3 regions of the Alteromonas sp. 4NH20-0056 genome follow, and region 1 is predicted to be linked to each of the others. Evidence: predicted binding sites of a transcription regulator. Region 1 holds the regulator's gene; each other region holds the start of a gene.
The links. Region 1 encodes sigma-54, which starts transcription at its own class of promoters, with help from an activator protein. Its sites were predicted from a motif close to GTTGGCACGNNNNTNGNNT; they were not measured.
Positions count from the first base shown of each region.

Region 2: flgB (flagellar basal body rod protein FlgB) is a predicted target of sigma-54. The motif match lies at 1,288-1,306, and genes of this name have one in related genera.
Region 3: AC27EZ_RS01650 (flagellar basal body rod protein FlgF) is a predicted target of sigma-54. The motif match lies at 1,197-1,215, and genes of this name have one in related genera.

Region 1 is NZ_BAAJLS010000001.1:620,268-623,408, forward strand. Features, by position in the region: gene lptA (lipopolysaccharide transport periplasmic protein LptA) at 1-161, shown strand, start outside; gene lptB (LPS export ABC transporter ATP-binding protein) at 164-889, shown strand; gene AC27EZ_RS02770 (RNA polymerase factor sigma-54) at 965-2,449, shown strand; gene hpf (ribosome hibernation promoting factor) at 2,480-2,767, shown strand; gene ptsN (PTS IIA-like nitrogen regulatory protein PtsN) at 2,777-3,141, shown strand, end outside.
Region 2 is NZ_BAAJLS010000001.1:361,062-364,202, forward strand. Features, by position in the region: gene AC27EZ_RS01660 (flagellar hook assembly protein FlgD) at 1-328, opposite strand, end outside; gene flgC (flagellar basal body rod protein FlgC) at 360-782, opposite strand; gene flgB (flagellar basal body rod protein FlgB) at 785-1,219, opposite strand; gene AC27EZ_RS01675 (CheR family methyltransferase) at 1,385-2,215, opposite strand; gene AC27EZ_RS01680 (chemotaxis protein CheV) at 2,231-3,141, opposite strand, start outside.
Region 3 is NZ_BAAJLS010000001.1:357,268-360,408, reverse strand. Features, by position in the region: gene flgE (flagellar hook protein FlgE) at 1-1,106, shown strand, start outside; gene AC27EZ_RS01650 (flagellar basal body rod protein FlgF) at 1,254-1,997, shown strand; gene flgG (flagellar basal-body rod protein FlgG) at 2,041-2,829, shown strand; gene flgH (flagellar basal body L-ring protein FlgH) at 2,841-3,141, shown strand, end outside.

The DNA of each region.
Region 1 (3,141 bases):
GCCAAGTAAAAGGTGACAACATTACTTTCGACATGATCTCTGAGCAACTGTTGGCAACCGGTGGCGATAACGATAAAGACGGTCGCGTAACGACTGTATTCACGCCTGAAGCAATAAAAAAAGCAGCAGATGACAACAACGACGGCGAGGATGATAACTAAGCATGGCAACACTGAGTGCAAAAAACCTCGCAAAAGCTTACAAAGCGCGCCAAGTTGTAAGAGACGTGAGCTTATCGGTATCGACTGGCCAAATTGTCGGCCTACTCGGGCCTAACGGCGCTGGTAAAACCACGACCTTCTACATGATTGTTGGCTTAGTGCCTCTTGATAAGGGGCTCATTACGATTGATGATGCAGAACTTACGCATCAACCTATGCATGAGCGCGCTCGTCAAGGCATTGGCTATTTACCTCAAGAAGCGTCTATCTTTAGAAAGCTTACTGTGCATGAAAATATTATGGCCATCTTGCAAACCCGTAAAGATTTAAATGCAGAGCAGCAAGAACAAGAAGCCGATGCGCTACTTGATGAATTTAATATTAACCATATACGTAATAGTGCAGGCATGAGTCTTTCGGGTGGCGAACGTCGTCGTGTTGAGATTGCACGGGCGTTAGCAGCCAACCCGCAATTTATTTTGCTTGATGAACCATTTGCTGGTGTTGATCCTATATCAGTTAATGATATAAAGAAGATTATCCAGCATTTGCGAGATAGAGGAATTGGGATCTTAATAACGGACCATAACGTCCGCGAAACCTTGGATGTTTGCGAGAAAGCCTACATCGTAAGCCATGGTGAATTAATCGCCCAAGGCACCGCGGAACAAGTTTTGAGTAATCAAAAAGTAAGGGATGTATACCTAGGCGAGCAATTCAGGCTATAGTTAATAGTAAGTCGCAAGCGATTTAGCTATTTTCGCACTCGGTATACGCATAACAGAGCATAAAATAAGACGTAGATGAAACCATCTTTACAGCTAAAATTTAGTCAACAACTTACTATGACTCCACAGCTTCAGCAGGCCATTAAGCTTCTGCAGCTGTCTACGCTTGACCTTCAACAAGAAATTCAAGAAGCGTTGGACTCAAATCCGCTTTTAGAAGTTGAGGACGGTTCCGATGAACCTCAAGCTGAGCGCAACAATATTGACGGAGACGATTCGCGTTTAGACGCGGCACCTTCAGCATCAAGCGATACTATCGAGTCTGGTGATGCACTGGAAAAAAATGATTTGCCCGACGAGCTTCCTATTGATAGTACATGGGATGAATACTATTCGGCGTCGTCTGCCCCCGCACCTGGCCCATCAAATAACGATGATGATTTTATTTTCCAAGGCGAAACGACAGATGACATTCAAGAGCATTTGTCGTGGCAAATGCGCTTAACCCATTTTTCAGATACTGACCGTGCTATTGCCATGGCCATTATCGATTCTATAGACGAGTCAGGCTACCTGACCACGTCGTTGGAAGACATATTAGAAGCCATTAAAAGCGAAGATATTGAAGAACAGGTAGAGATGGATGAAATTGAGTGCGTGCTAAAACGTATTCAAATGTTCGACCCTATTGGTTCTGGCTCCCGTAGCCCTCAAGAATGCTTGATGGTTCAGCTGCGTCAATTTTCTGAAGACACACCATGGCTAGAAGAAGCAAAGCAACTTATCGAAGAATACTCTGACTTACTAAGCAGTAAAGACTACCGCACACTCATGCGTAAGAGTCGCTTAAAAGAAGACCAACTTCGAGAAGCCATGCGCCTACTGCAAACGCTAAACCCTCGCCCAGGCAGTGCACTTAAAACGAAAGAACCCGAGTACGTTATTCCTGACGTGTCAGTTATGAAAAAGAACGGACGTTGGGTGGTGGAACTGAATCCAGACAGCCTGCCTAAGCTTAGTGTTAATCAGCAGTACGCGGCAATGAGTAGAAGCTCCAAGAACAGTAGCGACTCACAGTTTATTCGTTCTCACATGCAAGAAGCTAAATGGTTCATCAAAAGTTTAGAGTCTCGAAATGAGACGCTAATGAAAGTTGCTAATTGTATCGTTCAGCAACAAATGGGCTTTTTTGAACATGGTCCAGAAATGATGAAACCAATGGTGTTAAATGATGTCGCAGAGATGGTGGATATGCATGAATCAACCATTTCTCGCGTTACAACACAAAAGTATATGCATACCCCCCGTGGTATTTACGAATTAAAGTATTTTTTCTCAAGCCACGTTGCCACGGAATCAGGTGGAGAGTGCTCTTCAACCGCTATCCGTGCATTGATTAAAAAGCTTGTTGCGGCCGAGACGCCGAGCAAGCCTTTGAGTGATAGCAAGATTGCTCAATTGTTGGCCGAGCAGGGCATAAAGGTCGCTCGGCGGACGATAGCAAAATACCGGGAATCTTTGTCGATTCCACCGTCGAACCAACGCAAGAGCCTTATTTAACGGGCTTAAAAAACATAAGGAAGACGAAATATGCAAATCAACCTAACGGGTCATCATGTTGAAATCACCGATTCTTTGCGTAATTATGTCGATACGAAGTTCACTAAACTTGAGCGTCACTTTGATCACATTTCTAATGTGCATGTCATCCTGAACGTTGAAAAACTAAGTCAAAAAGCAGAAGCAACAATGCATTTGAGCGGTGCTGAAGTATTTGCATCCTCAGAGAATACAGACATGTATGCGGCGATAGACAGCATGGTCGATAAACTCGACAGGCAGGTCATCAAGCATAAGGAAAAACTCAAAAAACATTAGTAGTAAAGCATGGACATACAAGCCATCGTAAGTCTGGACCGCACCGAGTGTGCGGTTCAGTGCAATAGCAAAAAGAGAATTCTCGAAATCATTAGCGACATTGCCGCGAATAACAACGAGGATATTGATCAGGCAGAAGCCCTTGCTAGCCTACTTGCTAGAGAGCGCATGGGAAGTACAGGAATTGGCAACGGCATTGCCCTGCCCCATGGCCGCCTACCGGGGTTATCTAGTGTTATCGCCATTGTGGTCACTAGCATTCCCGCTATCGATTTTGACGCCATTGACGAAAAGCCCGTTGATATATTTTTTGCATTATTTGTCCCTGAGGAGCAAACACAAGGTCACTTACAAACCTTGGCAACCGTTGCTCG
Region 2 (3,141 bases), 260 kb from region 1:
CCATGAAACCAACGTTACCTTGTACTAATACGTTTTGGCCTATAAGGCTAGATGCTTGCAGCGCTTGGTTAGATGTCATTGATGCAGCGAAAGCTTCAAACTTTCCATTGAGCTGTGAAATACCATCAGCCATGGTGAAAGACGTCATCTGCGCAACCATCTGGTCATTATCAACAGGTTTGGTCGGATCTTGGTTGGCTAATTGTTCAGTCAACATCGAGAAAAAATCTTCCTGGGATAACTGTTGCTCAGTGCCGTCTGCTATTTTTACGGTCTCTTCCTGCCAATAAAGGTCGGTATTAAGACCCGTGTTGTTAACTGTATTCACTGTAAAATCCTCGATTTACCTAAGCGGCAAATTATTGCCCTTGACCCAACTGAAGCACACGCCTGAAAATACGCTTAGTGGTATCGGCAACTTGAACATTGGTTTCATAGGCTTTTGATGCTGACATCATGTTAGCCATTTCTTCCACGATGTTGACATTTGGCTTGTAGATAAACCCTTCGGCGTCAGCCATAGGATTATTTGGCGCATATTCCACTTGCAGCGGTGCATCACTTTCGACAATTCCCTTTACTTGGACACCCACGCCGCGCGACTGGTCCTGCATTGCGCGATTAAGCTCTGCGGCAAACACGGGATGACGAGCACGGTATGTTTCGTCATAGCTACTGCTTACTGAATTAGCGTTGGCAATGTTGCTTGCCGTTGTATTCAAACGAACATTTTCCGCTTCCATACCGGTACTTGAAATTGACATTACATTAAATAAACTCATGACTATTGTCCTCCTGCCGCACCAAGTGCTTTTTTCATGCCTTTGATTTTGCCGTTTAGGAAGGCGAGGCTTGCTTGGTATCGCAAGCCATTGTCCAAGAAGCGATTACGCTCGGACTGCACTTCAACCGTATTCCCATCGCCGGTGTCTGGTTGTGTTGGGACGCGGTATTGCAAATCAAAATTCGATGCAACAGACGTACTGCTGCCTTTTAGATGCTTTTCATGGGTTCTATTTAAGTGTCCATCTGTGGTTTTAGTTGTGCCACCTGAATTACGCATCGCAGCTTCCATCGCCTTGTTAAAGTTGATGTCTTTCGCTTTATAACCCGGCGTATTAGCGTTTGCTAAATTGCCGGATATAACTTCCATCCTTTCAGTGCGAATGGTCAGTGCGTTTTGATGGAATCCGACAAGCTTGTCGAGATTAATAGCCATAATAAAACTCCAGAACCCAATTGTGTTGATGGGGTATCAACCAATATTTAGTTATCTTGAAGATTTATTAGCAAATGAGATGCCAAGAGTGATTAAATTGGATAGATGAAAAGTGAAAGTGTGATAAGTTTTTAAAAAAAATGCATTTAAAGCATCGACTTGCAGCTATTTCTTTTGATAAAACAAACCAGGGTTACATTTAACCATGCTATAGCGATCGCTCGCAGAGCTTATAGATTCTGACGCTCCGAGGAAGAGAATGCCGTCAGGTTGCAGTTGCCCGGCAATTTGTTGCAGTATCTTTTGTTTTACGTCACCTGAAAAGTAAATGAGTACATTACGACAAAACACGATATCGAAACGGCCGAGCGATGCATAACTACTCAGCAGGTTAATGCTTTTAAACGTTACCATGCGACGCACTTCGGACTTTATTTGCATTTGACCTTTGTCGGCTGTATCAAAGAACGCCTGCCTGCGCTGCGGCGACAATCCGCGGGCTAACGATAACTCGTCATATACTCCTTTCTCGCATTTGGCTAGCATTTCAGATGAAAGATCCGTTGCTATGATCTCTACGCCATTTTTGAGTATTCCAGGCTTTTGCCGTTGAAACTCAAGCAGTGCCATTGCAATCGAGTATGGCTCTTGGCCAGACGAACACGCGGCACTCCAAATACGCAGCTTACGGTTTTTTGACGCTAACTCAGGGATAATCCTAGTTTGCAGTAAATTGAAGGGATACGTATCACGAAACCACAAGGTTTCGTTAGTCGTCATCGCATCAATAACGCTTTGAAGTAATTTACGATCGTATCCGCGAACGACCGTCTCGATAAGGGCATCAGTGCTATCGAATTTGTGCACGTGCAACAACGAAGCGAGACGACTTCGCACTAGGTACTGTTTATTCTCGCCAAGTACGATGCCGCATTGCTGCTCTAAGAAGTGCCGAAACTTGACGTAACTTTCCGGCGAAACATCTTTGCTATTCAATCCCTGAGAGCTCCGTTATTCACTATCTATCATTAGCCACTTCTGAACCGCTGTGGCAAGTTCATCTGGGTGGAATTTTGCAATGAAGTCGTCTGCGCCAACTTTCTGTACCATTGCTTGGTTGAAAACACCGCTTAACGACGTGTGCAGAACAACGTGAAGTTTTTGCAGCTCTGGCGTGTTTTTTATCTCTGCAGTAAGGGTGTAGCCATCCATCTCTGGCATTTCAATATCCGAGACCAATACCCCCACTCTATTAGTGATATCACCATACTCTTCGGCAATTTCTTTTAAGCGGTTTAACGCCTCTAGCCCATTCTTCGCAAGCTCGATTTCAAGCCCCAACGATGTCAGTGCTTTTTTAACCTGATTTCTAGCCACGGCTGAATCATCGGCGATAAAAATTATTTTATCTTCTTTTCCTTCCGTAGTGAGTCCTTCGGCAACTTCCGAGCTTACTTCTGCATTTAGCGGAGAAATTTCGTTTAATATTTTTTCAACATCAAGAATTTCGATTAGCTCATTTTCAACTTCGGTGACTGCAGTAAGATAGCTAGCGCGACCTGTTCCTTGCGGCGGAGGCATGATTGCATCCCAGTTAGTATTGATAATACGTTCTACAGCACCAACCAAAAAGCCTTGCACTGAACGATTATATTCAGCAATGACGATAAAAGACGTAGAGAGGTTTTCAATGCGCTTTCCGCCTGTTGCCATACTCAAATCGATGACTGAAATAGTCTGTCCTCGGATGTGAGCAACCCCACGAACTAATTTATTAAGTTTAGGCATTGATGTAAGGGGTGGACATTGGAGAACTTCGCGTACTTTGAATACGTTTATTCCAAAGCGCTGCCTTCCGTTTAATCTAAATAACAGCAGCTCAAGTCGGTTTTGACCCACTAACTGCGTGCGTTGGTTAACCG
Region 3 (3,141 bases), 260 kb from region 1:
CAGAAATTACATCACGAGATTTCTCGTTTACTCGAGCGGGACAGTTCAAGCTTGATAATGATAACTTTGTGGTAAACAGTAGCGGCGATAACTTACTTGGTTTTCCGGTTAACGCAGATGGTACAAGTGCATCAGTTGCATTGAGTACAACAGAGCCAGTTCGTATTCCTGATTCATCGGGGTCTCCTCAGCAAACCTCTGAAGTTGATATTCGAATGAATCTACCTGCTGGTGATCAAGGCCTAGATCCTGCTGATTTCAACCCAGACGACCCTCTTACCTATAATGCGGCAACATCAGTTACCGTCTATGACTCGCTAGGTGATAGTCACGTGATGACGTATTACTTTATTAAAGATAATACGCCGGGTGTGGATAACGAGTGGTATGTTGCAACAGCGGTAGATGACAACTTAGTTGATATGGTTGATTCAACCGGCGCTGATACCGACCCTGCGACAGCAACTAATACCGTAGGTACCAACACCGGTAACGCTGTTACCGCATCAAAGTTGATATTTTCACAAGGTGGTGACTTTGTTGGTGTAGAAACGCCGGATGGATTATCAACCCTTGATTTCAAACTACAGACAGAGGCGCTAGGTGCTACCGTATTGTCAAACGGCTCAGATCCCACGCAGCAGATAAGTGTTGATTTTAATTTAGACCCGGCAAGTGCAACGCCTAATGAGCCAACTCAATTTGCGTCTGCATTTGAAGTAACCTCATTAGAGCAAGATGGTCTGCCTGTTGGGCGATTAACCGGTATTGATATTGGGCCTGATGGGTTAGTTCGAGCAACGTTCTCAAACGGAACCTCTGAGCCTATTGTCCGCGTAGCATTGGTTCGCTTTTCAAATGAACAAGGTTTAACGCAAGAAAGCAGTACGCAGTGGAAAGAAAGTATTCTTTCTGGTGAAGCGCTAGCGGGCGAAGCAACGACAGGTACGTTTGGTGAAATTAATTCATCAGCGCTTGAACAAGCTAACGTGAACCTTACAACAGAGCTTATCGATATGATTATTGCCCAACGGAATTTCCAGGCGAACTCACGAGCTCTGGAAGTAAACAACCAGCTTAACCAGACAATCTTGAATATTAGATAACGCAACTAACGTAGTTAAAAGCCGCAGCATCGCTGCGGCTTTTTCTTATGCGACCTCTCTTACTTCCCTCAATTCTTACGTGACTCGCATGTTGGCATCAGCCTTGCAAAACAACAGGTATGGTTTAAACAGAGTCAAAAGTCAGTCATGGACAAACTTCTCTATATCGCAGCAAGTGGCGCCTCCCAAGACCTTCTAGGTACGGGGATAAGGGCGAATAACTTAGCGAACGCGCAGACAACAGGTTTTCGTGCTCAGCTAGAGCAGGCAAGGTCAATGCCGGCTTACGGCGAAGGTTTGCCGACTCGCGTTTTCTCTATGACAGAAAGCCCAGCAAATAACTATGAATCTGGTCCTATGATCCAAACGGGGAGAGACCTTGATGTTGCAATTCAAGGTGATGGTTGGTTTGCCGTTCAGGATGAAAATGGCCAAGAAGCGTACTCTCGAGATGGTAACTTCAAGCTGGGTGATGACGGAATTTTGACAGACGTTCATGACCGAATGGTATTGGGAGACAACGGGCCTATCTTCTTACCCGTCCCTTTAGACAACTTGAATATTGCTAAAGATGGCACTTTATCAATGCGTCAACTCGGGGCACCTGCGAATGTCATTGAAGAAGTTGGGCGTCTTAAGTTAGTCAGTCCAAATTATGCAGATATGGAACGTGGCAATGATGGCTTGTTTCGAATGGAAGACCGTTCAATTGCCCCGGCTAGCGGTAATGTACAGCTTATGTCTGGCATGCTTGAAGGGTCTAACGTTAATGCGGTAGACGAGATGGTCAGTATGATCAGCCTACAGCGTCACTATGAGCTTCAAGTAAAAGTCATGAAACAAGCGGAAGAGCTTGATACACGCGGCAACACGCTGCTGAGAATTTTATAATTTAACGGTAACGTTGCGTATAGCGTGACGTCAGGAGGTTATTATGCATCCAGCTTTATGGATTAGTAAAACAGGATTGGACGCGGCGCAAACCGATGTTGCGGTTGTTTCAAACAACCTGGCGAATGCGTCTACCGTTGGCTTCAAAAAAGATCGCGCGATTTTTGAAGACTTATTGTACCAAAACATCAACCAGCCTGGCGGTCGTTCCTCAGCAGATACCGAATTACCTTCTGGATTAATGCTTGGTTCTGGTTCAAAAGTAGTATCGACCCAAAAAGCCCATACGCAAGGTAACTTATTGTCGACAGACAATGCCTTAGACATGTCTATACAAGGTCGCGGTTACTTTGAAATTTTGCAACCAGACGGTACGACAGCGTACTCGAGAAATGGTCAGTTTGCGCTTAACGATCAAGGTCAAATCGTTACGTCGGGTGCGGGTTACCTGTTACAGCCTCAAGTAGCAGTACCAGAAGATGCTCAGCAAATCACCATCTCCCAAGATGGCCAAATAAGCGTGAGTATAAGAGGTCAGGCTGAACCTCAGTTACTGGGGCAAATGAACATCTCAGACTTTGTTAACCCAACAGGGCTACAACCCATTGGACAAAACTTGTTCGTCGAAACGGCATCAAGTGGTGCGCCTATCCAAGGTATTCCTGGTCTTCAGGGCTTGGGAAGTATTTCTCAAGGCACGCTAGAAACGTCGAATGTGAACGTAACGGAAGAGTTGGTCAACCTGATTGAAAGCCAGAGACTTTATGAAATGAACTCTAAAGTTATTTCTTCTGTTGACCAAATGCTTGGACAAGTTATTCAACAGCTTTAATAGGTGAAGTTATGCGTAGTGTAGGCTTATTTTTTCTAGTGCTGTTTACTGTTGGCTGTCAAAGCACGAGTGAGCCGCCAGTGCAAGCTAACGACCCGTCATTTGCGCCGGTTGTACCGGATTACCCGAAGCAACGGGTGGTTGAAGACGGTTCATTGTATCGCGCCCACCTCGCAAATAGCCTTTATTCGGATGTTACTGCACGTCAAATCGGCGACATTATCACTGTTACACTAAGTGAAAATACCGCGGCGACGAAATCGGCGAATACCACCACGTCGAGAGAAACAACAGCCGATCTTCAGCCTATTA